Regions from separate parts of the Bradyrhizobium sp. LA2.1 genome, predicted to be linked through region 2. Evidence: riboswitches for the same ligand, from Rfam matches in the RefSeq annotation. Region 2 holds a riboswitch; the other holds the start of a gene.
What was found. Region 2 has a riboswitch for cobalamin ahead of ABIB95_RS02135 (TonB-dependent receptor). Riboswitches for the same ligand answer to the same signal wherever they lie in the genome.

Region 1: it holds a riboswitch for cobalamin, as region 2 does, so the genes downstream of both, ABIB95_RS34570 (TonB-dependent receptor domain-containing protein) here and ABIB95_RS02135 (TonB-dependent receptor) in region 2, are expected to answer to the same signal.

The regions. Positions count from the first base shown of each region.
Region 1 covers NZ_JBEPQI010000023.1:75,332-90,044, forward strand. Annotated here, with positions in the region: gene ABIB95_RS34505 (tripartite tricarboxylate transporter substrate binding protein BugD) at 1-968, shown strand, start outside; gene ABIB95_RS34510 (response regulator transcription factor) at 1,048-1,434, opposite strand; gene ABIB95_RS34515 (response regulator transcription factor) at 1,522-2,199, opposite strand; gene ABIB95_RS34520 (PAS domain S-box protein) at 2,196-4,622, opposite strand; gene ABIB95_RS34525 (hypothetical protein) at 5,324-5,722, shown strand; gene ABIB95_RS34530 (hypothetical protein) at 5,719-5,907, shown strand; gene ABIB95_RS34535 (hypothetical protein) at 5,976-6,278, shown strand; gene ABIB95_RS34540 (lytic transglycosylase domain-containing protein) at 6,369-8,552, opposite strand; gene ABIB95_RS34545 (adenylate/guanylate cyclase domain-containing protein) at 8,879-10,615, shown strand; gene ABIB95_RS34550 (hypothetical protein) at 10,742-10,918, shown strand; gene ABIB95_RS34555 (hypothetical protein) at 11,071-11,283, shown strand; gene ABIB95_RS34560 (hypothetical protein) at 11,386-11,643, shown strand; gene ABIB95_RS34565 (hypothetical protein) at 11,772-11,993, shown strand; cobalamin riboswitch at 12,069-12,282, shown strand; gene ABIB95_RS34570 (TonB-dependent receptor domain-containing protein) at 12,397-14,514, shown strand; gene ABIB95_RS34575 (DUF6925 family protein) at 14,532-14,713, shown strand, end outside.
Region 2 covers NZ_JBEPQI010000001.1:491,564-506,276, forward strand. Annotated here, with positions in the region: gene ABIB95_RS02105 (hydantoinase/oxoprolinase family protein) at 1-1,369, opposite strand, end outside; gene pdxR (MocR-like pyridoxine biosynthesis transcription factor PdxR) at 1,795-3,342, opposite strand; gene ABIB95_RS02115 (NAD-dependent succinate-semialdehyde dehydrogenase) at 3,495-4,928, opposite strand; gene hydA (dihydropyrimidinase) at 5,108-6,517, opposite strand; partial or broken gene ABIB95_RS02125 (maleate cis-trans isomerase family protein) at 6,530-7,263, opposite strand; gene ABIB95_RS02130 (PepSY domain-containing protein) at 7,385-8,806, opposite strand; gene ABIB95_RS02135 (TonB-dependent receptor) at 8,819-11,191, opposite strand; cobalamin riboswitch at 11,309-11,510, opposite strand; gene ABIB95_RS02140 (histidine phosphatase family protein) at 11,582-12,154, shown strand; gene cobT (nicotinate-nucleotide--dimethylbenzimidazole phosphoribosyltransferase) at 12,161-13,213, opposite strand; gene cobF (precorrin-6A synthase (deacetylating)) at 13,224-13,973, opposite strand; gene ABIB95_RS02155 (energy-coupling factor ABC transporter permease) at 14,015-14,692, opposite strand.

The sequences.
Region 1 (14,713 bases), on a different contig from region 2:
AGAAGGCCATCTGGGCTGGGCTGCTCGGTATTCTCGCTGTGACCGGCGCCGCGCGCGCCGACGACTATCCTTCGCATCCCATCACCGTCATCGTTCCCTTCGCCGCCGGCGGCCCGTCGGATGCGATGGCGCGCGTGCTCGCCGAGCGCATGAGGGTATCGCTCGGCCAACCGCTGGTGATCGAGAATGTCACCGGCGCGGGCGGCTCGATCGGCGTCGGTCGGGCCGTGCAATCGGCGCCGGACGGCTACACCATCTCCTTCGGCCATCTCGGCACCCATGTTGCCAACGGCGCCGTCTACAAGCTCAAATACGACCTCGTCGCCGATCTCGAGCCGGTGGTGCTGCTGCCGAGCAATCCGATGATCGTGGTGAGCAAGAACGCGGTGCCCGCGACCTCGCTAAAGGAGCTCATCGAGTGGCTGAAGTCGCGGCCGTCGCCGCCGACCGCCGGCACCGCCGGCGCGGGCTCCGGCAGCCATATCGCCGGTGTCTATTTCGAGAGCGTCAGCGGCATCAAGCTGCAATACGTACCGTATCGCGGCACGGCTCCCGCGCTGAACGATCTCATCGCCGGCCAGATCGACGTCATCATCGATCAGACCTCCAACTCCATCAACCAGGTCCGCGCCGGCACGATCCGCGCCTATGCCATCACCGACGACAAGCGGCTCTCGTCGGCGCCGGACATTCCGACGGCAGCCGAGGCGGGGCTGAAAGGCTTCAACATGACGTTGTGGTCGGGCCTGTGGGTGCCGAAGGGCACGCCGAAGGAGATCGTCACCAAGCTCAATGCGGCCGCTGTGGAAGCGCTGAACGATCCCGCCGTGAAGAAGCAGCTCGAAAGCCAGGGCCTCGAGATGACGCCCAAGGACCAGCTCACGCCCGAAGCGCTCGGCGCGCGCCAGAATGCGGAAATCGCAAAATGGTGGCCGATTATCAAGGCCGCCGACATCAAGGTGGATTGAGGCGGATTGCCTCTTCGGATGCGGCCACAACGTCAAGTGGCCGCACCCTGTGGAACAATCAGGTTCACGCGGCGCCGCGTTACGTCTTGGCTTCGCCGTGCTTCGACAGGGCCGCCTCCAGACAATTGATCAGAGCCGGCGTGGAAAATGGCTTCGCGAGAAAGCAGATGGCGCCAGCTTTCAGCGCGCGGTCGCGCACGGCATCGTCGGGAAAGGCGGTCATGAAGATAAACGGCGTGCGGTGACCAAGGCCGCGCATATGCATCAGGAGATCAACGCCGCTCATGACCGACATCTGCACATCCGCGATCACGCAGGACGTCGTCCTCAGTTCGGCCGACTGGAGAAATTCGAGAGCGGAGCCAAAGATGTAGACGGTGTATCCCCGCGACGTCAGCAGATTGTTGGTCGCAAGGCGGACGGATGGATCATCGTCAATGACGGAAATGACCGAAGGGACTGACAAGATGATCGCTCCTGATCGGGGAGCGGCCGCGCGCGGCGCAGCCGCCCATCGGAAAATGGGCCCCCGGAGCGACCTTGGAAAGCATACTTAGGTTTGCACCTTTCCCCCCGGGCGTGGAATTCCGAGCACCTCGGTCATTCTGACGAGATCGGCCAATGACTTCGCACCCATTTTCCGCATGATCTGCCCGCGATAGATCTTGACGGTAATCTCAGCCAATCCAAGCTCGGCAGCGACTTGCTTGTTCATCAGGCCGGACGCAACCAGGGCGAGAATGTCGCGTTGACGCGGCGTCAGGCCTTCGAAGCGAGTCCGCACGCTCGACACCGACTTCTCGGCATCGCGCCGCTTGCGATCGCGTTCGATCGCAGCCTGGACCGCGTCCAGCATGTCCTGGTCGCGCACCGGCTTGGTCAGAAAATCGATGGCGCCACTCTTCATGGCCCGGACGGTCATGGGGATATCGCCATGACCGGTGATGAAGATGATAGGCGTGCGAATGTCGGCCTTCACGAGGTCCGCCTGGAGGTCGAAGCCGCTCGAGCCGGGCAGGCGGATGTCGAGCACGAGGCAACTGGGGACCACCGGCGGCTTGGCTTCCATGACCTCCGCCGCCGAGCCGAAGGCCTCCACCCTGAGGCCGACCGATTGGAAGAGATTGGTGAGCGCACGCCGCATCGACGGATCGTCATCGACGATCAGGACGATCGGATCATCGGCCCCCGCCTGTGCCTGCGCCTGCGTTGGCTTGGCGTGGTCGGTCACGACGCGGCCTCGTGTGGGAAGGGCAGGGCAATCTGGAATGTTGCACCGCTCCCCTCATTTGGGAATGCCGAAAGACGGCCCGCGTGAGCCTCGATGATCGATCGGCAGATCGATAGTCCCATCCCCAGGCCGCTCGACTTTGTGGTGAAGAACGGCATGAACATGCGGTCTGTCACGTCGCTGTCAAGGCCGAGACCGCGATCCGTCACGGTAAGAAGCAGGTGCTCGTCGCCGTCCCGACTGGAGCGAATTGCCAGCTCGCGCGGGAGCTCGACATTGGCCTGCATGGCTTCGATCCCGTTCATGACGAGGTTGATCAGCACCTGCTGGAGCTGGATCCGATCGCCGCAAATGTTGGGCAGGCCCGACGACAACTCCATCCGCACCGACACGGCATGGGTAGCGAGCTCGCGCCGAACGAGGGCCATCACCTCCCTCACGACCTGATTGATGTCGACTGGGACCATCTCGATTTCGGTCTTTTTCGCGAGCGCCCGGATCCGGCGGATCACCTCGCTGGCCCGATTGGCGTCCTCGACGATCCATTCGACGGAACGGCGCGCAGCGTCGAGATCGGCCGGGTCGCGGCCGAGCCAACCGATACAGGCGTCGGCATTGGAAATGACGGCGGCGAGAGGCTGGTTGATTTCGTGGGCAATCGAGGCGGTGAGCTCGCCGAGCGTCGTGATGCGCGTGACATGAGCGAGCTCGGCTTGCGCTTTGCGCAGGGCATCTTCGGCCTGCTCGGTGCGGATTGCCGCCGTCACATCGCTGCTGACGCCCCTATAGCCGAGAAAGTTACCATTCTCGTCATGGAAGGGCTTGCCGCTGGTGCGCACGTAAATCTGAGATCCGTTGCGATCCCTGCTGCGGTAAACCAGGTCGCGGAACGGAAGATGAGCATCGAGCGCCGCGCGATGCTGCTCCCACTTCTCGGGCTCGAACTCGGCATCGGGCGGAATGTCCCAGCGGGTCAGCCCGATCAAGCCCGTCGGCACCGGACTGGCCGTATCGGCGTGTTCCGATATCCGGGTGATGCGGTGGTCCGGCCCGGTCTCCCAAAACCAGTCCGATGCGGTTTCGGCATAGTCGCGGAAGCGCTGCTCGGATTGCTTGAGCTCGTCAAAGGCCTTTTGCAGCGCTTCTTTTGCGGCGAACTGCTCGGTGACGTCCACGTGCGTGCCGATGATTTCCATCACATCGCCATCGCCGCCTTTCACAGGATGTCCCTCCGTATGGACACGTCTTATCGAACCGTCCGGACGTGCAATCCGAAAGTCGATTTCGAAGGGCTCCCCTTGGTGGATTGCGCGACGTTCCACGTCGGCAATTCGTCGAAAGTCATCGGCGAGAATCCGTTGCTGGAAAGCCCGCGCCGGGACATCGATCTGGTCCGGCTCAAATCCGAACAGGCGGTAGAGTTCAGCCGATCGGTAGGCAAACTCCTGACGACGCACGTCCCAGGCCCAGCTGCTCGTATGGCTGAGGCGCTGGGCTTCGGCCAGATAGGCCTCACTGCGGCGCAGCCTCTTCTCTGTTTCCTTTGCAATCGTGACATCGGTGACAGCGCCGGCGAACTCGATGCGCCCGGATGCACGTCTCACCGCGCGTGCCACGGAATGGAGATATTTGATGGATCCATCCGGCATCAACAGGCGATATTCATGGTCGAAATCCTCCGCCTCGCGGAAAGCTCGATCAAGGGTCTGGCGGACCGCATCGCGGTCCTCCGGATGGATGCGCTGAAACACGAAGCCCAGGTTCGGCTGCATGGCCGGGTCACATTGGAAAATGCGAAACGTTTCCCTCGACCAGAAGATCTCGTCGGTCGTGGGGCTCAAGCCGAAGCTGCCGGTGCGGCTCAGTTCCTGAGCCTGGGCGAGGTAGGCCTCGCTCTGCCGCAGCGCATCCTCCGCCTCCTTGCGCTGGGTGATGTTTTCGCAGGCGACCAGCACGACCGGCGTGCCGTCGCCGCGCAGCATCGCCTTGGCGTTTTCACGGACCCAGAGAACCGAGCCGTCTTTGCGGATCTTGCGAATCTCCCAGGTGTGCGACTGGTCCACGGTTTCCAGGCACAACCCTACGCATTGACGGACGAAGTCGCGGTCTTCCTCGAAAAAGACGTTCAGCACGGATTGGCCGGTCAACTCGGTCGCCGTGTAACCCAATTGTGCGGCGCCAAACGTGTTCACGTTGAGCACCGTCCCGGCCGGATCGACCATGAAATACATGACCGGATTATGCTCGAACACCTCGCGCCACTGCTTCACGGCGTCGCGTAGATCGACGATGTCCTGTCGCGAGTCATCACCGACCGCGGAACTTTCCTTCTCGCCGGTGCCGAAAGATCGAAGCGCCGCGAGGCCGCCGAGCAGCAATTGTGCGGCCGAATTACCAAATTTCGCGATTTGGCCAGGCATCATCGCGGGCGTCCCGGCTCGCAGGGGTCGAAGCAAGTAGAGCACTTTGCAATCAGGGGAGCAATTCCCTCCGACCAAAGTAGACTCCGCGCCGAAACTCGCGGCAGCCGTGCAGCCTGCCGGCCTTGCGCCGTCTCGTTGCGAAGGTGCGGCGAAGGCCCGGAAAACTACGGGGCAAACCTACGTATAGCTCGCGCATCCCAAGTCATAGCGCACATTTACCTCCGTACAATTGAGTCGTCCGTTGCATGCGGACTAGTCTCACAACCATCGAAGGGACGCGATGTGCAAGGCCACAAGCCGGCGATTAGCTCGATGTGCTGCCGATAGCTCCGCGTCCATTGCCCGACCTGCTGCACGATTGGCTGGTCGCGATTGAGAGGCCGCAATTCAGTAACGAGCGTGGATGGTCGGGCGTCAGCGTACGCGCGAAGCCACGACCATGAGAGCCGGGAGGAGAGCATGATGTGCGATACGCCTGAACACTCCGAGCGTGGCCCTGCCGTAAAAGCCTGCGCTGTCTGTAGCGGCAAGTTTGGCCTGATCCGATATTATTCGTGGCGAGCGCCGCTGTGCTCCAGAAAATGTCTCGATCGCTTCAGGGCGCGCCGCGAACGCGACCGCCGATGGTTGTTTCGATTTCAGGCGGCATGAGGATTAGCCCTTCGATCGGCTCCATTCGGCAATTCTGAACCGGAGGCTGCGTGCTGAACCGTGCTTGCAAGCTCCTCTTGATGATCGCGCTGCCGCTTCCGTTGGTAACGGGAGTGAAGGCCGACGAGCTCGGACAGGATGGTGCACGTCGTCATCATCCACTCCAGGATCAGCTCCTGCACGAGAAGTTCTATTCCAGCTGGCACATGCCCGATAATCCCGTGCTCAGCTGCTGCAACAGCGCGGATTGCTACCCGACCGAGGTGCGATACGTCGACGGCCGGATCTACGCGCGGCGCCGGGAAGACGGGAAGTACATCCTCATTCCATCCCAGAAGGTCGAGCGAAACAGGGACAATCCCGACGGCCGCAACCATCTTTGCGCGCCGCCGCCGTCCGCCTCTCTGGTCGACACGGTCTACTGCTTCGCGTTGGGAGGTGCCACGTGAGATTCATATTGGTGAACGGCAGGACCCCTTTCCGCAAGACGTTCTGTCTATGGTGCTGCGAGGAGATCAGCGGCGGTTATCTGCGCGACGCGAAGACGCTGCTGCCCTATTGCGGCTACGAGTGTTACGCGCTCCATCACGAAGCGGCGCCGTTGATCGAGAGGCGAGCGCAAGCGGCGTCTTGAGCTGACGGGTGGGCGAAGCGCATCGGCCGATGCGACTGCTGGCAGGGGAGGACAGGACGTTGAAATTCATGCTCGTCAACCAGGACCAACCGCGCCATGGCGTCACCTGCAGCGCGTGCGCCCGGCCGCTGGGCTCGAGCTACGTCCGGCATGTGTCCACGCAACGGCAGTACTGCGAGTATGATTGTTACCGCCGGTATCAGCAGACGAGCATGGAAGCGCTCTGGCCTTACCGCAGTTCGCTCGAGATGGTCACGGTGTTGGCGGCCATTTCGAGCTGGAGCTGGATGATGCAATTCGGCGCGCTCTCGGGCGCGCTGACGGAAGCATTTCTGCGCGCGCACGAACCTTCTGACCACGGAAGGAGGTGACGGCTAGCCTAACGATGCGGGCCGCGCAGAGTCGGCGGCCGCAGTCACTGCATCCAGCTTCGCGCCGCGTCCAGCCCCGGCGTTGCGAAGCTAGGGCGCGGCGGCTGCGGCCGCTGCCGTGGGTGCCGCGCTGACTTCGTGCGTCGTGACGCGTTGCTCGGACTTCGCCGTGGCTGTGCCGCTGCCCTCGAACCGGGCGCGGTAGACCAGCACATTCTCCATCACACGCTGGACGTAGTTGCGCGTCTCCGACAGCGGGATGCGCTCGACCCAGTCGACCGGATCGACCTTGGGGTCGCGCGGGTCGCCGCGCGCCTGCACCCATTCGCGCACCCGGCCGCGGCCGGCATTGTAGCCCGCGAAGGTCATGATCTGGTCGCCGCGATATTCCGACAGCAGCGCGCTGAGCTCGGCCGCGCCCATCTGCGTGTTGTAGACGGGATCGGACACCATCCTGTCCCAGTCATAGGTCAGGCCAAAGCGCTTTGCGGTATCGCGGCCCGCCTCCGGGGTCACCTGCATCAGCCCGACCGCGTTGGCGGCAGACTTGTCGCGTTGGTCGAACGAGCTTTCGGTGCGTGCCACCGAATAGATCACGCTGGTCTCGATTGCGGGCGCGACCTGCTTGTGCTCGGGAATGCCGATGGTCGGGAAGGCGTAATGGTCGAGCGCAAGCCCGCGCGCCAGCGCCGACTTGCCGACCTCCAGCATCACGCGCGCATCGTTGCGCCGGCCGGCGAGCTCGCCGAGCGCTTCCAGCGCTGCGACGTCGGTGCTCTCCTTGGCGAAATCCTCGGCATAATAGAACACCATGTCGCGCTCGCCGGTGCCGTAGAGCATCTCGGCGGCTCGGACGCGCTCGTCCGCGGGCTGTGTATCGGCCGCGGCCAGCACGGGCGAGGGCGCGCGCAGCTCGATCCCGTCGAGGCCGAGCCTGGCGCGTGCGAGCTGGCCGTAATAGGCGGTCGGATAGCGCGCAGCGGCCTGATAGCTCATGCGCGCATCCGCCGTCGCCCCCATCGCCTCGGCCGCGCGGCCGCGCCAGTAATGCGCACGCGACAGCGCGATCGGATTGGCTGAGCCTTCGTCGATCGCGGCGAAATGCACCATGGCCGTCTTGGGATCGTCGAGATAGCGCAGCGCGATCCAGCCGCACATGAAGTGGTAGTCGACGCGATAGACTTCCATCGCGGGCACCGCCGCCGCGCGCACCACGTCGTAGGCGGTCTTGAACTTGCCCTGGTCGAGCAGCTTCCGCGCGAGCAGGCGGCGCTCGCGCCACCAGGCATCGGTGTCCTGGGCCGCCATCGTGTCGGGCGCGGCGGCCAGGATCACCTCGGCGGCGTCGTCGATGCGGTCGTTCTGGAGATGCCACTGCGCGCGGCAGAGGACGTAGCCGAGATCGCGGCGTGCTTCGGTCGAGACGTCCTCGAGATAATCCTTTGCTTTGTTGGCCTTGCCGGTGACCGCCGAGCAGGCCTTGACGATCGCGAGCGCGTCTTCGCCAAGCCGCTTGGCCGCGCGACGCGCACCTGCATAGTCCTTGGCGCCAAGGCGCTTGTCCATGCGGGCGCGATGATCGTCAGCGGTCAGGAGATCGCGGAACGCCTCATAGGAATCCTCCTCGCTGCGCTCGGACAATTCGTCCGTGCGCCAGGCCTCGCGCACCAGGCGCGTAGCCCTGTCATTGTCGCCTTCACTCAGGAGCACGCGGGCGAGCGCGAACTTGCCCTTGGCGCTGGTCGGCCGGTCCATCGTGAACTTGTGCACGGTCGCCGCGTCGCTCTTCTCCTGCCACAGCCGCGCTTCGGCGCGGCGGCGGAGCAGGGCGCTGCTCGGCCAGTCCGGATTGGCGGCCAGGAAGCCGGCGTAGCGCTTGAAAGGTGCCGTGCTCTCGGAATGGCGCAGCATGAACCAGTCGGCGAGCTTCTGTCCGGCCGGATCGGCAATGCGGTCGCGCGCCGCGCTTGCATCGTCGGTCTTGCCCTTGCGCGCGAGATCGATGGCGTCCTTCAGCGCGGCGAGGTCGCCGGTGAGCGGCGGCGGCGCCGGCTTGTCCGAGGGCTCGTCGTCCTTCTTCGACTTGCGCTTGGCCTCGGCGTGCTTGCCATGGCGCGACTTGACCGCAGCATGGCGCTGCTTGCCGGCCTTCGCCTCATGCGTCTTCTTCGACGCAGACGATTTGTGACTGCTCTTCGCTGCCAGCTCCGTTGGGATCAAGGCCAAAGCGGCCACGGCAATGACACACGCGAGCGAGCGTAGGCACTGGTTCATTCGATGGTCCCCCTGCGAAACCACTACAAACCAAGGTCCGCGACGACATGCGGCTTGAGAATCAAAGACGACACCCAAAACGATGCCACGACATCGTTTCGCAGTCCTCACGCTCCTTCAACAATGCGGCAAAATACCGATGGGAACTCGGGAACTTCCGAAATGGCGGAAAGGGTAATGCCTTCAACCTTTGTTAACGAATGGGGCTCGCGCGACGGTTGCGCGCGGTCAGGGGCGTCGCGAGGGCCAGATTGCGCGTGTTCCCGCCGCCAAAACCGGTGTATTGAGTTCCCAACCGGTCCTTTCAGCTCTTACCCCCACCGCTCATGCCACTTTTCAACCAGTCGATCAGGCGCAAGATCGTCGGGATCGCCCTCGGATTGATCGTCCTGATGCTGGTCACCGCGATTCTTTCGATGGTGATGTCGAGCCAGGTCGGTGTCCTGCTCGACGAGCTGACCGATCGCTACATTCCGGCCTATGGCCATCTGGCGCGCGCCAACATCCGCTCGCTGGAGCGCTCGGTGGCGCTGCGGCGGATGGTCATGATGAAGATGCAGGCCCCCTCGGAGGAGGAGGCCTACGCGGCGCGCCTGCGCGAATTCGAGGAGGCCGATCGGAAGATCGACGAGGAAGCCGAGGCCGCGCGCACGCACATCAACGCGATCATCGACGACAAGAGGACGCCTTCCGACAATGCCGGGCTGGCGCGGATCGAGACCCGCATCGAAACCGCTCTCACCGAGCTGCGTCACGACATGAATGAGGACCACGCAAAACTCCTCAAGCAGGTCGAAGGCAAGCAGATGACGGAGGCGCGCGGGACCCTGGAGCATCTCGACACCATACGCGACCAGTTCAACCAGAAGATCGACGCGATCCGCGCCGACATGCTGAAGCAGGTCTTCGCCAGTACGGCGACAGTGATCGGTCGCCAGCACCAGGCGATGATCATTTCGGGCATCGTCACCATCCTCGCGGCGGTGGTCGGATTTGCTTTCGCGCTCCTCGTCTCCAGTGGCATCACGCGACCGGTGCGGCTGTTGCTCGCCGGCACCCGCGAGGTCGAGGCGGGCCGCTTCGACAAGACCATCACGGTCTCGACCCAGGACGAGATCGGCGAACTCGCCGCCGCCTTCAATCGCATGATCGAGCAGCTGCGGCACAACGAGCGGATCCGTGAGACCTTTGGCCGCTATATCGATCCCAAGGTAGCGCAGGGGCTGATCGACCGCCCGGAGGTCGCCATCGACGGCCAGCGCCGGGTGATGACCATCATGTTCTCCGACATGAGCGGCTTCACCTCGATGAGCGAGGGCATGACCCCGCGCGGCCTCGTCAAGGTCATGAACCACTATTTCACGGTGATGTCCGCGCCGATCCGGAGCCATCGCGGCGTCATCGATAAATATATCGGCGATGCCATCATGGCCTATTGGGGCCCTCCCTTCATTGAGGAGGACGAGCCGGCGCTGTTCGCCTGCTACGCCGCCATCGACATGGCCGATGAGGTGCCGGCGTTGCAGAAGCAATTGCCTGACCTGCTCGGCATCCGCGCCATGCCAGGCCCTTGCGATCTGCGCATCGGGATTGCCACCGGCGAGGTCCTGACCGGCAGCATCGGCTCCGAGCTGATGATGAGCTTCACCGTGATGGGCGATGCCGTGAACCTCGCTTCGCGGCTCGAACTGGTCAACAAGATCTACGGCACGCGGATCCTGATCGCGCAGGCGACGGCGGACGCGATCGGATCGAACCTCGAGCTGCGCGAGATCGATCGTCTCGCGGTGGCCGGCCAAAGCGCATCGCAGGCCATTTTCGAGGTGATGAGCAAGGCGCACGGGCTCAGCGTCCCGCAGGAGAGTCTGCGCGCGCGCTACGCCGAAGGCCTCGCCGCCTACCGCGCGCAGCGTTTTGACGATGCTCGCGCCGCGTTCAATGCAGCGCTCGAAGCCGTGCCCGGCGACGGTCCCTCGCGCACGCTGCTCGGCCGCATCGCGCAGTTCGAGGCCAATCCGCCGGACGCAGCTTGGGATGGTGCCTGGCGGCTGGAGCAGAAATAGCCGTTCTTGCTGGGCTTGCACCGTCCTTGCTGGAAAAAACGTTTCTACTCGATAACGATGTTCGCCGTGACCTATTTCTCAGGCTTAGGTTTGACGTCCCTTGTGGCGTTTGATGGGGACACGCCGATGACAGAACTTCATGACAGGCTGGAACGGTTCGAGACGCTCACCGCCGAATGCGAGCTGATTGCCAAGCTCGCCACCGACAGCACCAAGCGCGAGTTCTATCTGAGACTCTCGGAGCAGTATCGTCAGCTGGCGGTGGATATGCGGAAGGCGATCGCGACCAAGGCCGCGGCCTGACGCCGCCTGCAATCCGTTCTTAATGTTTGGCGCGCATCCTTTGAGGATGCGAGCGTCGCGATCATGATTGCTCGCATTGGGAATGCCGAGGTCCGTTGCGGTGCAGCGCATCTCGCTGACGTCGCTTTGCCGCTCCTCACCAGGGCAATCCCATGCGCCTTCTCGCAGTCCTCATCTTCGCGCTCATGATGGCCGCCTGCAACCAGGAGCAGGACATCACCGGCTCGACCCCGGTCTGTGCGATGCGGAACTACAGCTCCTACAATCCCCGCGACATGAACCAGTGCGTTGCCGCCTGCAAGGCGTGCGACCACGGCAACACCGTCACCTGCACCACGTCATGCACCCTCAAGGGTGCCCACTGAGCGGCGGCGCTGGCTGGAGCTAGCGCTGAGGGTGCTCGGGCACCGGAACGATCCACATGGGTTAGTCATTGAAGGGGCAGGCAGGACGCGGAGTCCTATGGAATGGGTATGCTCGATCTCGGTCGGTTCCTGGTGTCGTGCTCGCATTGCGATGCATGGCCGATGGCGGCCAACGTCAAACGTTCGAGCTGGTCTTCGTCGCCGCACGAGGTCCGCTTCGTATGCCCGCGCTGTCGCAGCGAGGAGACCGCCATCATCTCGGCCTCCGGTGAGCTGACCCCGATCCGGCGCATCGACGCTCCGCTGCGCGACGTCACCGCGGCCTGGGCTCAGGCCCAGCGGCCAAGAGGTCGGGCGTAGCCCGCCCGTCACAGGACCAAGAGATCGGGCGTAGTCGGCTCTGCGCAACGCCTTGCGCGGTCCGTTTTTGGAACCCGGCCTACGCCGACGCGTTTCCGCTCCGACATCAACGCATCGAGGCCCTGCGAATGATCAGCGAGCATTTCGACACCCGCACCCGGATCAACATGAAGCTGGCGCTGGATCGGGTCTGCCGCAATCGCCCGGTCGGCGAGGACCATTGCTTTCGCAGGTCCGTTGCCGAGAACATCATCCGCTGCGCGCTCACAGGCCGCACCGGCATCGGCCAGCTCGTCGATGCCGGCGAGCGGGCGGTGATCAGGACGCGTTCGGAGCAGGAGCCGGCCTGATTGCGCCGGCTCAATCTCCGGTGCGGCGCTCTGACCGTGATGCAACCGGCCGATTGACTCTTCGCTTGCCCGCCCCGTAGATTGGCCGGTGACGGTTCTCCTCACGGAGATCAAAAGGGAACGTGGTGCGAGGTTTTCCCGATACCGGGATATTCTCAACGCCACGGCTGCCCCCGCAACTGTAAGCGGTGAATCTTTCGTCATATGCCACTGGGAATCTCGGTCCTGGGAAGGCGACGTAAGGTAACGACCCGCGAGCCAGGAGACCTGCCGTCAGCCGTGGTCACACGCGAAGATGTCGGTCGGGGAGTACAGACATTAGCTTCACCGGAGCAATCGAACGCTCCGCCGTGAAACCTCGTTCGCTGTGACGTGCCACTGACGTCATACCGAGGTTACAAGAGTGTCCCGTAATGTCTTTGCCGCCAGGCGCTTCCGCGCCGGCGTTGTCGCGTTCGTTTCCCTATATTCGCTCGATCTGTCCATTGCCCAGGCGCAGCAGTCGGCATCGCCCGATCTGCTGCCGCCGGTCGAGGTCGCGCCGACCGAGCGTCCGGCCAAGCCGCAAGTCGCGCGGCCTGGGCCCGACCAGCCCGAGCAGCGGCGCGTCGCTCGGCTGCCGAAGCCCGAGCTGGTGCCGGCGTCGTCTCCGGTTGCCGGGGTATCCGCGGCCAACCTGTTTCCGACGGTCGTCGTCAGTCCGACGGGTATTGTCACTCCGACCAATCTGGTTGCGAGCTCGGTGACGGTTCTGACCGCCAGAGACTTGGAGCGCGATCAGCGCCGGACCGCATCCGATGCACTGAGCGCGGTTCCCGGCCTCAATCTCGTGCAGACCGGCGGCCCCGGCGGACAGACGTCGATCTTCATGCGCGGAACGAATTCCAACCACACCAAGGTCCTGATCGACGGCATCGATGTCAGCGATCCCGGCAACCCGAACCGTTCGTTTGATTTCGGCCAGTTGCTCACCTCCGACATTCAGCAGATCGAAGTCCTGCGCGGTCCGCAGGGCGGTCTCTACGGCGCAGACGCGCTGGGGGGCGTGATCTCCATCGTGACGAAGAAGGGCGACGGTCCCGCCCGCGCCACCGGCTCGGTCGAGGGAGGCTCGTTCGGAACGTTCAATCAAACTGCAGGTCTGAGCGGTTCACAGGACCACTTCAACTATGCCTTCAACGTCGCGCATTTCCACGCGAACGACGTGCCGGTGACGCCGGTCGAATTGCTGCCGCCGGGGCAGAAGGCGATCGGCAATTATTACGACAACATGACCTACTCGACGAAGCTTGGCGTCGAATTGAGCGAAAACCTGACGCTCAATAGCGTGGCGCGGTACACCGACGCCACCCTGCGCTTTACCGGAGACACCTTCGATCCCGTCACATCCGCGAGCTTTCCCGCGGCCGCGCAAAGCACGCAGACGGTGCACCAGCTCTTCACGCGCGGGGAGGCGGTCTGGTCCGCTCTCGACGACCGGATGAAAAGCTATTTCGGCGTCAACTACACCAATCACTGGAACTACAACATCTCGCCCGGCGACGCGATGGCCACGATCACGACCGGCGACCGCGTCAAGTATGATTGGCACACCACGACCCAGCTCGCGCCCAACAACAATGTCATCATTGGTGCGGAGCATGAGACCGAAACACTGCAAACGGCGACGGTCTCGGCGCAAAACGTCAACAAGGCCGGATATATGGAGCTGCAGTCCCAGTTCCGGGATCGCGTCTTCTTCACGGCCAACGTCCGGCAGGACGATAACGAGCGGTTTGGGGAACATCCGACCTTTCGTCTGGCGTCTGCCATGATCGTGCCGGTCACGGATACGAAGTTCAAGGGAAGCTACGGCACGGGGTTCAAGGCGCCAACGCTCAACCAGCTTTACGTCAGCTTTCCCGCGTTCTTCTTCTTTGCAAATCCCAACCTCAGGCCCGAGGAAAGCGTCGGATACGACGCCGGCTTCGAGCAACCCTTGTTTGGCGATCGTGTCCGCTTCGGGTCGACCTACTTCCGTAACAACATTACCGACCTGATCCAGAGCACGTTCGATCCCGTGACGTTCACGAGCACCAACACCAATATCGGCAAGGCGATCACGGAGGGCACGGAGAGCTTCGTCGCGGCTGCGATCACCGACCGGCTTCGCGTTCGTGCCGACTACACTTTTACCCGCGCAGTGGATGCAACGGCGGGACTGGAGCTGCTGAGGCGTCCGAAGGAGAAGTGGAGCGCAAATGTCATCTGGAATCCGATCGACCCGCTCACATTGTCCGCAACAGTGTTGCACGTCGGGAGTTTCGTCGATGGCAACCGCGACTTCAGCATTCTGCGTCTGCTGGCTCCGGCCTACACTGTCGTCAACGTCGCAGCCGAATATCTGGTCACCGACCAGGTGAAGGTGTTCGGCCGGGTCGATAATCTCGCCAATGTGCACTATCAAAATCCGACCGGCTTTCTGCAGCCGGGACTGGGCGTCTATGGCGGCATTCGCCTGGCGAATTACGACGTCAGATAGTGAGAGAGAGAAGCCTCATGACGACGGCCGATCCGCTCATGGACCTGATCGCAAGCCAGCTTGCCGACGCTGAGGCCGGCTGGAGCGTCGGCACGTTCGGTGCCATTGCCGAGTTCACACGCGAGCCCGGTGAGGCCTTCGATATGGAGCAGTCTCGCAACGGGATCAGCGCCGTGACGCAGAAGGGTGGGATACGCGT
Region 2 (14,713 bases):
GATCGGCAAGGCCTGCCGCATGCATCGGGCCGCCGCCACCGAAGGCGAGCAGCGTGCAGTCGCGCCCGTCGATGCCTCGTTCGACCGTGACGCGGCGAAGCGCGCGGGCCATGGTCGCGTTGGCGACCTTGATGATGCCGAGCGCGGTTTCGGTCAGGCTCAGCCCCAGGGCGCGCGCAATCGGCTCGATGACGCGTTCCGCGGCCTTGATGTCGATGCCGATGCGGTCGCCAAGCTTGGTCTCGGGATTAAGATAGCCGAGCACCGCATTGGCGTCGGTGATGGTCGGCTCAAGGCCGCCGCGGCCATAGCAGGCAGGCCCCGGCTCGGAGCCGGCGCTCTCAGGCCCGACCGTCAAGCCGCCGGGACCGTTTCGCACGATCGATCCGCCACCGGCCCCAATGGAATGGACCGCAAGCATCGGCTGACGCAGCGGCTTGTCGCCGAGCATGCGGCCGTCGGTCATCTCGGCCTGACCGTCGACGATCAGGCAGACGTCCGTCGTGGTACCGCCCATGTCGAAGGTGAGCATGCGCGATGTGCCGAGCTGGCGCGCGATGCTGACCGATGCGGAGACGCCGGCGGCCGGCCCCGACATCGCCATCACCAGCGGCCGCCGCTTCACCGCCGAGATCGGGACCATGGCTCCGGCCGAATGAAACACCTGCAAGCCGGCGCCGATCGGCAGCCGCTGCTCCAGCTCGCTGAGATATTCCACCGCGATCGGCATCGCGGCCGCGTTGAACACGGTCGCCGACGTCCGTTCGTATTCGCGCGCCTCGGGATTGACCTCATGCGACAGCGAGATGTGGGCGACGACGCCCTTGAGCCGTTCGCCGAGTATTTTTTCGTGGACGGGATTGGCGTAGGCGTGAAGCAGCGCCACGGCGACGCTCTGCACGCCGGTCTGCTTCAGCCAGGCCACCAGACGCTCGATCTCGGTCTCATCCAGCGCCTTCAGCACCCGGCCTTCGTGATCGAGGCGCTCGGCGAGCCCAAAGCATCGTTCGGGCGGCACCAAAGGCGGCGATTTCGGCGGAATGTCGAGACGATAGAGATCGCGGCGGCGATAGCGCGCAATCTCCAGCACATCGGCGAACCCTTCGGTCGCGACCAGCGCGACCTTCGGCAGCCGGTTCTCGACGATGGCGTTGGTGACGCGCGTGGTGCCGTGCACGAAGCGCTTGACCTCGCTCTTGCGCAGGCCCACCGCCTCGATCGCCTCCAGCATCGCCTGAACCGGCGCGTCGGGGCGCGACGGCACCTTTGCGATCCGCGCCTCCGCGGAGTCGCGCCTGATCGCAATGATGTCGGTGAAGGTGCCACCGATATCGGTGCCGACTTCCCAGTGATTTTCAGAGGAACTCATGTGCGGGGTCAGTTACGGATGACGTCCGAACCGGACGCCGGGTGCTTGCCGTCCATCGCAGCGTCCAATGCCAAACCGAGAGCGCTCATCATCATCCCCTGTCATGCCACCGCCTGCGAGCGTGCGACAGAGCGATGGGCTCGGGATAGGGCCAGAGTTGTCGCAAACCACTAGACCAGCGCAGGACCGACATCACGCGGTGCAACACCGGCTGCACGTTTTGGTGCAGCACTGCACGCGCAGAGAGCACACGAACGCGAACCGTTCCACGCGACAAACGTGCAGCGCACCACGGATTTCTCCGCGCAAATCGTGACGCCCGCTGCACTGCAATCGGAGCACTCAAAAACGTCTGTCTAATTTCCAGGCGATTGAACGGCGTTGCGGGATAGCCGCATGCCTACGAGCTATGCACGACGGTCGGCTCAGCTTCTCTTTATTGTACGAACAGTAAGAGAGGATATTGCCGGGTCGGATGGTGCGTCGCGGCGACCGCTGCCGATGCAAGCCGCGATTCTCGCAAGCAGCGGCGCGGCATCCTCGACCCGCAGCCGTCCGTAGCCGAACACCAGGCCCTGCCGCGTCGGCTGTTCCAGAAAGTTTTGCGAGAGCGGCTGGACGTGGATGCCCGCCTGCTTCAGGACTGCGGCCGCCTCTCGGTCGCTCATCCGTGCCTGCATCGCATCGGTAAACAGCGCCACCAGATGCAATCCGGTGACGGCGGAGGATACGGAGAGATCGTCAGGCATCAGCGCTGCGATCGCATCGATCAGAGCCTTCCGGCGAGCGGCGTAAATCCGCCGCATCCCGCGCAGATGCCGCAGCAGGTGCCCTTCCCGCATGAACTCGGCCAGTGCGAGCTGTCCGATGCCGGAGGTATGCACATCGATCCGCGCGCGGCCCTTGGAAAAGCCTTCGATGAAATGCCTGTTGGCGACGATGTAGCCGAGCCGCAAATTCGGCATCATGATCTTCGAGAAAGTGCCGAAATAGATCACCCGCCCCTCGCGATCGAGCGAGCGCAACGAGGCGATCATGCTGTCCTGGTGCCTGAACTCCGAATTGTAATCGTCCTCGATCACCCAGACGTCGTTCTTGTTGGCCCAGTCGAGCAGTTCGAGCCGCCGCTCCAGCCCCATGCTGACGCCGAGCGGATATTGATGCGACGGCGTCACCACGATCAGCTTCGCGCCCGGTGCGCGCCTGATACCTTCGGAGACGACGAGGCCCTTGTCATCGACCGGAATTGGAACGAGCTTCGCGCCCGCAGCCGTCAGCGCCCACCGGGCCTCGACGAAGCCGGGCTCCTCGACCCAGACCTCGTCGCCGGGATCGAGGATCATCCGGCTGCAGAAATCAAGCGCGCCCGAAGTACCTGAGGTGACGACGACCTCTTCCGGCGAGCAGACGAGCCCGCGCACCGAGCCGAGGAAGTTCGCGATCTCGCTCCGCAAGCGCGGATGGCCTTCCGAGGGAAGATCGAGACACTCCTGCTCTCTTGGATTTTGCCAGGTCTGGCGCAGCAGGCGCGACCAGTCCTTGAATGGGAAGGTCGAGATGTCAGGCGCGCCCGGGCTGAACTCCGAGGGCCAGTTGGTCTCGTAGTCGAAGGCAAGCAGCGAGCGCCAGCGCTCCGACATGTGGGTGGGCTTGGCCGCAGGCGAGGTCGCGGACGCAGGCGCGGCATGTGGGGTCGCCACTGACGCCACCATGACACTGCCGCGCGGCATCGATTCAAGATAGCCCTCGGCGTAGAGCAGATCCCAGGCGGTCAACACCACCGTGCGCGAGCAGCCCAGTTCGCGCGCGATCTCCCGGGATCCCAGAAATTGCGTTCCAGCCGGAAAGACGCCGCGCAAAATGCCGTCGCGGATGTGCGCCGCGATCTGCAGATGCAGCGGCACCGCCGAATTCCGGTCGATATGCATCCCGGCAAGGGACACGCGCTTGCTCGGGTGACGGCTGTTGTCCATGTCTCGCCCGTCAGGCAACGCAGGTCTATCCACCGTCATTCCGGGGCGCGCCACTTGGCGCGAGCCCGGAATCCATTTGTCTGCATCACGTGTTGCGCGATGGATTCCGGGTTCGCGCTTCGCGCGCCCCGGAATGACAACGCGACTTTTCTTTACGCGCTCGCCTGCGTCACAAACTTCGTGTTGAGATAACCCTCGATCGCCTCGAGGCCGCCTTCGGAGCCGTAACCGGAATCCTTGATGCCGCCGAACGGCACTTCCGGCAGCGCGAGACCGTGATGGTTGATCGAGACCATGCCGCTCTCGATGTCGGCACCGATCGCCTGCATCGTCTTGGTCGAGGTCGTGTAGGCATAGGCCGCAAGACCGTAAGGCAGACGGTTAGCCTCAGCGACCACTTCGTCGTAGCTGCGGAAGGATGTAATCGGCGCCAGCGGTCCGAAGGGTTCCTCGTTCATGATCCGGGCATCGCGCGGCACGTCGGTGAGCACGGTCGGCTCGAAGAAGAAGCCTTCATTGCCGATGCGCTTGCCGCCGGCCTGAACCTTGGCGCCACGCTGCACAGCGTCGGAGACCAGACCCTCCATCGCGTCGACGCGTCGCGGGTTCGCCAGCGGACCCATGCGGGTGTCCTTGTCGAGGCCGTTGCCGACCTTCAGGCTCTTGGCCGCGGCGACGAACTTGTCGACGAAGGGCTGATAGACGCTCTCATGCACCAGGAAGCGCGTCGGCGAGACGCAGACCTGGCCGGCGTTACGGAACTTGTTGGCCGAAAGAATCTTGGCGGCGTTGTCGAGATCCGCGTCCGCGAACACGATCGCCGGCGCGTGGCCGCCGAGCTCCATGGTGACGCGCTTCATGTGCAGGCCCGCGAGTGCGGCCAGATGCTTGCCGACCGCGGTCGAGCCCGTAAAACTGATCTTGCGGATGATCGGGTGCGGAATGAGATATTCTGACACTTCCGACGGCACGCCGAACACCAGCTGAACGACGCCGGCCGGAATGCCCGCATCCGCATAGGCGCGCACCAGCTCCATGCAGCTTGCCGGGGTTTCTTCCGGGCCCTTGACGATGATCGAGCAGCCGGCGGCGAGCGCGGCCGAGATCTTGCGGACCGCCTGGTTGATCGGGAAATTCCAGGGCGTAAACGCGGCGACCGGGCCGACCGGCTCCTTGGTCACGAGCTGGGAGACGTTGCCCATCCGCGGCGGGACGATGCGGCCATAGGCGCGGCGGGCTTCTTCCGAGAACCAGTCGATGAGGTCGCCGGCGAGCATGGTCTCGCCCTGCGCTTCCACGACCGGCTTACCCTGCTCCATGGTCATCACGGGTGCGATCTCGGCGGCGCGTGAGCGGATAATGTCGGCGGCCTTGCGCATCAGCTTGTAGCGGTCGAACGGCGAGGTCTTGCGCCAGATCTCGAAGCCGGCCTTGGCGGCCTCCAGCGCGCGGTCGAGGTCCTGGCGCGAGGCGTGCGGGGTCTTGCCGATCGGCTGGCCGGTGGCGGGGTTGAGGATGTCCTCCGACTTGCCGGAGGTGCCGTCGGTCCACTCGCCGGCGATGAACATCTGAACTTTCGGGTACATCCCTGGTGTCTCCTGCATGATTTCGGCGGCGATCAGCATTTGCGCCCGGCCGCCTCATAAGTGGGCGCAGAGCTACACCGAAAGGCGGCCGGCGGAAAGGGATCAATGATGCCGCAGCAGCGCGAGGATGGTATGCGCAACAGACGACATGGCGTCGTCCCGATGCGATTATTTTCCCGTCACACCAGGCTCGATTTGCCGCGGCTGAGCACCTCGCCCGCGCCCTTGTCGCCGACGATCCTGCCCTGCTCGTACACCACGCGGCCCCGCGCGATGGTGGTGACGGGCCAGCCGGTGACGTCAAAGCCTTCCCACGGGGTATAGTCCGCGCCGTGGTGCAGATCGGCCTGTTGAATCGTCTTTGTCAGCTTCGGGTCCCACAGCGCGATGTCGGCGTCGAAGCCGACGCCGATCGAGCCTTTGCGCGGATAGAGCCCGTAGATCCGCGCATGATTTGTCGCAGTCAGCTCGACGAATTTCTGCAAGCTGATCCGCCCCTTCGACACGCCCTCGGAGAACAGGAGCGGCAACCGGGTCTCGACGCCGGGGATGCCGTTCGGCACCCAGCGGAACGAGGTGCGGGCATTCGGCGTCAGCTTGCCCTTGGGATCGTCGTAGCGGAACGGGCAGTGATCGGACGAGAAGGTCTGGAACACCCCCGTGGTGATGCCTTCCCAGATCGCCTGCTGGCTTTCGGCATCGCGCGGCGGCGGCGAGCAGACATACTTTGCGCCTGACATGTCCATGTTCAGGCCCTTCATGTCGTCGGCCGTCAGCGTGATGTATTGCGGACAGGTCTCGGCATGCACCGGCAGTCCGCGCTGCTGGGCCCAGCGCACCTGCTCCATCGCCTCGCGCCCGGAGACGTGGACGATCATGATGGGAACGCCGATCACCTCGGCATGGCTGATGGCGCGATGCGTCGCCTCGCGCTCGACGGCCTGCGGCCGCGAGGTGCCGTGATAATAGGGCGCGATGTGGCCCTCGCGTTCGAGCTTGGCGGTGAGGAAACGGATCGCGTCGTAGCCCTCGCAATGGACCATGACAAGCGCCTCCTCGCGGCGCGCGACATCGAACACTTCCAGCAGCTGCTTGTCGCTGAGCACGAGGTCGTCATAGGTCATGAACACCTTGAACGAGGTGTAGCCGTCCTTGACGAGAGCCGGCAGCTCCTGCCCGAGCACGACCGCGGTGGGGTCGGAGATGATGAGGTGGAAAGCGGTGTCGATGTAGCATTCGCCCTCGGCGAGCTTGCGGTAGTTCTCGACGCAGGTGCGGAGCGACGTGCCCTTCTCCTGGAGCGCAAAGGGCAGCACCATGGTGTTGCCGCCAGCCGCCGCCGCGCGCGTTGCCGAAGCAAAATCGTCGGCCATCACGACGTCGGGGCCAGAGGCCTGGGAGATGTGGACGTGACTGTCGATCCCGCCCGGCAGCGCCAGCAGACCCGTCGCGTCGATCTCGCGTGCCGCGCCCTCAATGCGGTCGGCGATGCTGACGATGCGTCCGTCGCGAATGCCGATATCGGCGCGAAACTCGTCGCTGGCCGTCACGATGGTGCCGCCGCGAATGGCGAGATCGAGCTGCGTCACAGGAGGGCTCCGTCACTTGATGATCGCTGATGTCTGGAAGATCCGGCCCCACGCCGCAAGGGCCGCGATGTCGCCACCGGCGAGTTCGAGCGTCCGCCACAGCGTGACCGCGACCGAGTCCAGCACGGCGATGCCCAACTCCCGTTCGAGTGCTGCAGCCAGCGCGGCGCCGTCGAGATTGGTGCAGAGAATGACGACGGCATCGGCGCCGTCCGCCGCGACCGCGCGGATCATGTCGGCGATCGTCGCGGCTCACCGAAGGAAAAGTTATCGCGCAGGCCGAGATGCCGCTCGGCGTGAGGGGCGATCCCCTCCTCGGTCCAGACATCGCCGATACGCCGTTGCACGTCGTCCGTATAGGGTGAGACCAGGCCGACGCGTCCGGCGCCGAGCGCGCGGACGGCATCGATGCAGGCGAGCGTGGAGGTCGTCGCCGGGATATCGGTCCGCGCCGCGATCGCCTCGCACAGGCTCCGGTCGCGGCCGATACCGAGCCAGCTCGCCGACGTGCCGTTCCAGGCAATGGCATCGACCTTGGCGTCCGCCAGCAGATCCGCCGCCGGCAGCATCACCGAGGCATCGAACTGGTTCAGCGCCGCGGCATCGAGCGCGATCTCGGTAACGCGGAAGCGCGAGAAATGAGCGGTGACGCCGGCCACGCCATGCAGCATGGAACAGGTGACGGGCTCCAGCACCGAGTTGGACGACGGGGTCATCATGCCGAGGCGCTTGCGCTGAATTGACATCGATCACGATCGCCCGATTGAGAGAGCGCACCGCTGCGCCCCCTCGGACGATCATCCGCGCCTGCCATCGCCCGCGCAACCCGCAATCTGCATGGCGCATATGATTTGTTCGATACGCAGCTCAAGCCGCGAAGGTCGACCGCAAGCGCCGCCAGCCGATGACGATGCCGGTGACGGAAAATGCCAGCCCGAGCAAGCAGAGCCCGACGACCAGGATATCGCGCAGACGCGGACGCGCCATGAGAACGGGAAAATCGAGCGTGTGAAGCGCGCTATAGAACCAGCGATAGGCGCGCCGCGAGGCATCCAGTCTTTGCAGCACGCGGCCGTCGCCACCGTCGATGTCGAACCAGAGGTCGCCGCATCGGGAGCGATAGACCGGGGCTCTCGGGACAACGGAGTACGCGGGATAATCCTCATTGTCGGCAAGAACGGACGGGGCGCCACAGCCCGGCGCAAGGCGCGTCGTCAGCTCATGGACATCCCTCTCGCCGAGGAATGCCACCTGCCGGCTGCGGATCGCCTCCCCCGCTTTGGTCAAGGCCTGACTGGCGAGGCCGGTCCGGTCGCGCCGGTAGACGACACCGTTGACGGCGAACCATTCGATGTCGCGAGCCGACGGCTGACCGACCGGTGGGGCCGTCGTCCAGTCAGGCGCGGCATACACCACGCCCGCTTCGGTCGGGGTCAGCTCCCCGCGCGAGAACAGCCGGCCGTGATCCATCGAGAGCCAGCCACTGAAACTCCAGGTCAGCACGAAAACGGTCGCGACGAGACCAATGATGTGATGCAGTGCGTGCCAACCGCGATAAGGCGACGAAACCCCGCGCCCTCGAATCCTGATCCTGATAATTCCGAGCACCGCGCCGAGCGTCGCCGCGATAAGGGCCACCAGCGACAATGTCGAGACCACCTGATCCCAAAGGGACCAGTTGCTCCTCAGGACCGTCGGATAGATCCAGTGCAGGACGCTGCCGGCCCAATTCCACCCGCGCTCGCTCCGGGTCGTATCCAGCACGACTTCGCCGGTGCGCGAGGAGACATAGACCTCGGTTCCGACCGCATCGCCAAGAGCGACGTGCAACAGAGGCCGGTGTCGATCAAAGCCGTTGGGTACGCTCCATTGATCATAATCCGCGCCCGAAATCATCGCCGCCCGCGCGGCATCGAGCCCGCGTTGCCGGGCATGATCCCGCGCGATACCGACCGCGACGTCGGCGGACGTCACCGATGCATCCCGTCCGTCGGAGGCAAGGACCGCGCGCACACGCGACGGGTCCGACACGACATAGACCGGCCCGTCGCTCCGCTGGAGCAGGCGAACGCGCGTGGCGTCCGCGATCCCGCTCGCAGCGACGGCATCCGCGACCGCAATCCTCACCTCTCCGCGATCAACCGGCGCGAGCCCGGCAAAGCGTTCCGCTTCCGTCAGCGACGGAAACGGAACGAAGTGCATCACGATTCCGCTCGCGAACCACATCGCGAACAGCAGGCAGAACGCGATCCCGAGCCAGCGATGCAGCAGCACGATCGCGTTCATCATGTGGTCAGCGCCCTACCATTTGAACGCGGCCGAGAGCTCATAGGTCCTGGGCGCACCGAGCAGGATCTGGTCGGGATAGAACGGATCGCCCCAGATCGCGTAGCGCTTGTCGGTGATGTTGCGCACGCGGAAGCCCAGACGGGCCTGATCGACCGCGTTGAACACCGTCTTCGGGATGTCGACGAAGGCGTAGACGTCGGCGACGGTGTAGGCCTTCATCGTCACGACGTTGGCATCGGTGTTGTAGCGGTCGCCGACATAGCGGCCGGTGATGCCGAGCTCCACCGGCCAGGGCGTGAAGAACCGGTACGACGCACCGGCATTGGCCACGACACGCGGCACGTTCGGCGGCGTGTTGCCGGAGAACGAACCACCGGCAAAATTGTAGTCGGCATAGCGTGCATCGACATAGGCGATGTTGCCCCAGAGCCGCAGGGGATCGATCGGGCGTACGGCCGCGGCGAGCTCGACGCCCTTCGACTCCTGCCGGCCTGCGATGTTGAGCTGCATGCCGCCGGCCGCGGCATAGACGTTCTTGCGCAGGATGTCGTAGGCCGAGAACGACCATTCCGCCCTGTTGTTCCACAACAGATGCTTGACGCCCGTCTCATAGGTGCGCGAGGTCGTCAGGTCGAGTGGCTGGGCTGGCCCAAGCAGGAAGATGTTGTTGGCGGAGACGTCGGCGCCGGTGGCGTACTGGCTGAAGAAGGTCACGCCGGGAACGGCGTCCCAGGTGTAGCCGATACGCCCCGTCGTCGGGACCCAGGACTTCGAGAACGGGAAGTTCGCCTTTTCCAGCCCGGCGGAGTCGGTCGAGTTGCGGTCAAGCCCGATATGCTCGACGCGCAGGCCGCCGATCAGCGCAAAGCTGCGCGTCAGCTTCAGCCGGTCCTCGAACGACAGCGCTTCGTTGTCGATGCGCGCGGTCTGCTGCTGCGTCGTGAGCAGGCCGTAAAGGCCACGGTCGGGATTGACGAGCGAGACGTAATCGTCCGGGAAGTTGGCCGCGCCTGGCCTGACGAAATCGAGATAGCTGGACGAAAGTGTCGTGACCAGGCGGTTGTCGAAGCCTGCGATATTAGCGTCCCAAATCAGGTCGGTAATGTTGCCGACAAGGCGTTGGCTATGTGCAACATAGAAGCGCTCGCGATCGACCATGTTCGAGTTGGGCAGGCCCGTACTGGCATTGAAAGCCTCGATCTCGTTGTTGAACCAGGTACGCTCCGCGCCATAGGCATAGGCTTGGCTCTTCAGCGTCAGGTCAGGCGCCAGCTTCAGTTCGAAGCCGCCGCGCAGCCACACCTCTTGTGCCACGTTGCGGTTGTCGAGAACGTTGTAATTGGTGTTGAAGGTACGATCGTCGATCGTGATCGCACCGAGATTCGTTTTGTTGAAATTCGAGACGTAATTGCCCGAAACAATGCCGCTCGTCGCATGCGAGCCGCTGAAGGCGACCGGCACCAGCGGCGCGCCCCAATAGGCCTTCGAGCGATCCTCCCGGTACTCGATCGCGCCCCATATCTTGAGGCTGTCGGAGATGCGGTAGTTAAGCTGGCCGGAGAGATCGAGCGTCTTGGTATTGGTGTCGTCGGCAAAGCCATTGAGCGAGGCGCGGCTGATGTCGAAGCGGTAGTCGAGCCCCTGCAAATTGGTGCTGCCGCCCGAGCCGTAGTGGACGCCGAACGAATTGAGCGAATCCCAGGAAAAGTCAGCTTCATTCCGGATCGGCCCGGTGTGTGGCTGCTTCGTGATCAAGTTGATTGCGCCACCGGCGGCACCTTCGCCCGACATCAGCGAGGCCGGACCTTTCAAAAATTCCACGGCTGCGAGATTGGCCGTATCCGTGATCCGCGAGGTCATGTTCTGCGGACCGATCTTGATGCCGTTGTAGAGCATGTTGATCTGGCTGTTGGTGAAGCCACGCATGGAGAAAGCCGCGGGCTCGGCCGGATTGTCGCCGGAGGTGACACCGACCGCGCCCTGCGCAACCTCCGACACGGTGCGATAGCCCTGCTCCCGCATGGTCGCGGCCGAGATGACTTCGACGGTCGCGGGTGTCTCCTGCACGGTCAGGCCGAGGCGCGAGGCGCTCTCGGCAACCACATTGGTGTTGAGCGGCGTCTGCGCCGCCGCGGTCGGCACGACGGGCTTGGCCGCGGCCGATGCGGCCGCTGGCCTGCGCGATGCTGCGCGGCGTGGGCTCTGCGCGTCCCGGGCCGCCGGCTTTGCCGGTTTGCGGGATTGGGCGGGCGACACCTCGACCGGCGGCAGCGGCTCGCGGGCCTGCTGCGCCACGGCGGCAGGCAGATCGAGGGTGGCAAATGACGTAAGCGCGGCGGAAGCGAGCAGGAAGCAACGCGGTCGTACAAGACGAATGGAAGACACAGTTCGGGACCTCGGTGTGACGTCAGTGGCACGTCACCGCGAACCAAGGTCCCATCTTCCGGCCTTTGAGCCTTCCGATGAAGCCGAATGTCTGTACTCCCCGACCGACATCTTCGCGTGTGACCACGGCTGACGGCAGGTCTCCTGGCTCGCGGGTCAGTACCTTGCATCGCCTTCCCGGGACCGAGATGCCCAGTGGCTCGTGACGCAAGATTCGCCGCTTACAGTTGCGGGGGCAGCCGCGGCATTGGGGATAAAATCCCCGCACCGCATTCCCTTTTCATCCCCACTCGGGGAAACCGTCAAAGCCATCTAGGATTACCGACAAGACAGAGTCAATGTGCCGCTGCGACGTTATTACCACAGCGACCAACTTCCTTGGAGATAGGCATGGAAGGCGAGACCTTCCTCTGGCTGATACGGCACGCGCCCGTCGACGGCGTCAAAGGGACGATCCACGCGGCCGACGCGCCCGCCGATCTCGGCGATCGCGTGCAACTGGAGGCGTTGCGACAGAGGCTCCCGCCAGATGCTGCGAGCTTTGCGAGCCCGGCGCGACGCACGGTTGAGACGGCGCGCGCGCTGGGACTCGAACCCGCGTTGGTGCCCGAATTTGGCGAGCAGGATTTTGGCGACTGGACCGGCCGGCGGCATGACGAGATCGCGGCGACCGGCGGCGAGGCCTATGCGCAGTTCTGGAGCGATCCGGCGCACGGGCGGCCGCCTCGCGGCGAAAGTTTTGAGGATCAGGTCGCGCGCGTCCGGCAGGGTCTCTCGCAAATCGGCGCCGGGTCAGCAACGCTCGTCGTGCATTCCGGCACCATCCGCGCCGCACTCTGCATTGCGCTGGATCTCACGCCACAAGCGGCCCTGCGCTTCGTGATCGATCCGTTGTCACTGACCCGGATCGACCGGCTCGCCACCGGCTGGCGCGTCGTCGCGGTCAATCAGCGCGCGGCTTGAGCCGGGTCAGGCCGGGCGATCCGGCACGTTGGCCTGCGCGAAGGTCGCCATGTCGTTGTGAAGGCTGCACGCGAGCCGCACCAGTGGCAGCGAGATGGCCGCCCCCGATCCTTCGCCGAGCCTGAGATCGAGGCTGATCAACGGCTGCACGTTCAGCGCACGCAGCACCAGCCGATGCCCCTGCTCCGCCGATTGATGCGACGGCAGCAGGAATGGCTGGCACGACGGGTTCAGCCGCACCGCCGCCAGCGCCGCCACCGATACGATGAAGCCGTCGATCAACACGGGAATGCGGGCTTGCGCAGCCGCAATGATGGCGCCGCAGATCGCCGCGATTTCGAGGCCGCCGACGGCGCACAGGATATTTTCCGGCGAAGCGCCCGCAACGCCGTGACGCGCGATCGCAGCGTCGATCACGCGCGCCTTGTGCGCACGGCCGGCCGCATCGACGCCGGTACCGCTGCCCGCGATCTCCTCGGCACTGATGCCGAGCAGGCTCGCCGCAATCGCCGCCGACGTCGTGGTATTGCCGATGCCCATCTCGCCGAAGATCAGGAGATCGGGCCTGCCGGCGTCTGCGCGCGCGACTGCGCGCTGACCGGCTTCGAAGGCGAATGCCAGCTCCGTGGGGCTGAGCGCTGCTTCCACGCTGAAGTCGCGCGTGCCCTGGCGCGGCTTGTCGGTGACGATTCCTGCCATCTCCTCCTGCGCCAGCGTGCCGGCGTCCACGACCTCAAGGTTTGAGCCAAGCTCACGCGCCAGCACCGAGATCGCGGCACCGCCCGAGGCAAAATTCGCCATCATCGCGATGGTCACTCCTTGCGGATAGGCCGACACGCCCTGCGCGACGATGCCGTGATCGCCGGCGAAGACGATGATCGGCACTCGCGCGGCGCGCGGCTGCTCGGTCGCCTGCAGGCCCGCAAGCTCGACCGCAAGCTGCTCCAGCCGGCCGAGCGCGCCGGCCGGTTTTGTGAGTTGCGCCTGACGCGCGAGCGCCGCCTCGCGATGGACAGCGGAGACATCGGGGCATTTCCGGGTGACCCAATCGGGGAGCATGCTGCCTCGCTTACGGCCTGCGCTTGAGAATGTAGCTGTCCATGATCCAGCCGTGCCGCTCGCGCGCATCCTGTCGCGCGGCGACGATGTGCGGGGCGATCTCGGCCAGAACGCCGGACATGACGATCTGATCGGGCATGCCGAGATAGGCGCCCCACCAGATGTGCAGCCCCGCTGGATCGAGCGACTGGAACGCCGTGCCGCCGTCGAGCATCACCACCACGGTATCGACGCCCTGCGGCCAGCCGCCTTCGCGCAAGCGGCGTCCCGTCGTGACCAGGAAAGGCTCGCCGATGTCGTTGAGCGGCAGCGCATGCGCCGCGCACAGCGCCTGGATCGAAGTGATGCCGGGCACGACCTCGATATCAGGCAAGGGATCGAGCCGCCGCGCAATGCGCAGGGAGGAATCATACAGTGATGGATCGCCCCAGATCAGCAGCGCGACCTTGCCATCATCACCGAGCTGGCTCGCGATCGTCCGCGACCAGGCCGCGGCCACGGCATCGTGCCAATCGTCGACGCCCTTGTGATAATCCGCTTCACCGGCATCGCGCACGGGAAGGTCGAACTCGGCAATGCGCGTCGTTTGATTGGTGAGCACATCCGCGCAGATCGTCCGCCTGAGATCTGCGAGATCGGACTTCGCCGTCCCCTTGCGCGGGATCAGGATGAGATCCGCCGCGTTGATGGCTTGAACGGCGGCGCGCGTGAGCTGCCCGGGATCGCCGCAACCGATGCCTATCAGGGAGAGCGTGAGCATCGCGCGTGCAGGGGCGGCCATGACGGCCGCCCCTTTGTCTCTTAAGCCGCGTTGTGCAGGCGCGGCGTGACGAGGCCGGGCGCGGTGACGCCGCGCAGCGACTTCGCCAGCGCCAGCACACCGAGGTCGGCCAGCGGCTCGATCACGATGACGAGCGCGTAGGAGGCCGCGAAGGTCGCGATGTTGACGAGGTTGGTCGCACCGAAGCCGGAGCCATAGAGCGCCCAGAACGCGACCCAGGCGATGACGCCGGCCTGATACGTGGTCGAAAGCGCCAGCGCCTGGCGATACCTGAGATCGACATAGGCGGTGTTGCGGGCAATGATCCGCGCGGCGATCGCCTGGATCCCGAACAGCGGCACCAGCAGCGTGGTGACGTTCATGCCGAATTGCGGCAGATCGGGCGGCTCGAAGAAGATGCCCTGGAAGAACAGTCCGAACGCAAGGCCGAAGGCCGCGGGCGCTGCCCCAAACAGCAGGAACAGGGTCGAGCCAAGGATGAAGTGCACCTCGGAGACGCCGACCGGGAAGTGCGGCAGGATCTCGAAGAAGACGAACACGAGGCCCGTGGCGGCGAGCGTCCGCGCAGCGAACGACGTGATGCCCTGCTCGCGCACGGTCTCGACCGCGAGCTTCAGCGCAACGCCGCCGACGGCGATGCCGGTTGCGTAACTCAACACGAGCTTGGCGCCCGATACGACTCCGGGTTCGATATGCATGGTTCAGTTCCTTCCTGCCGT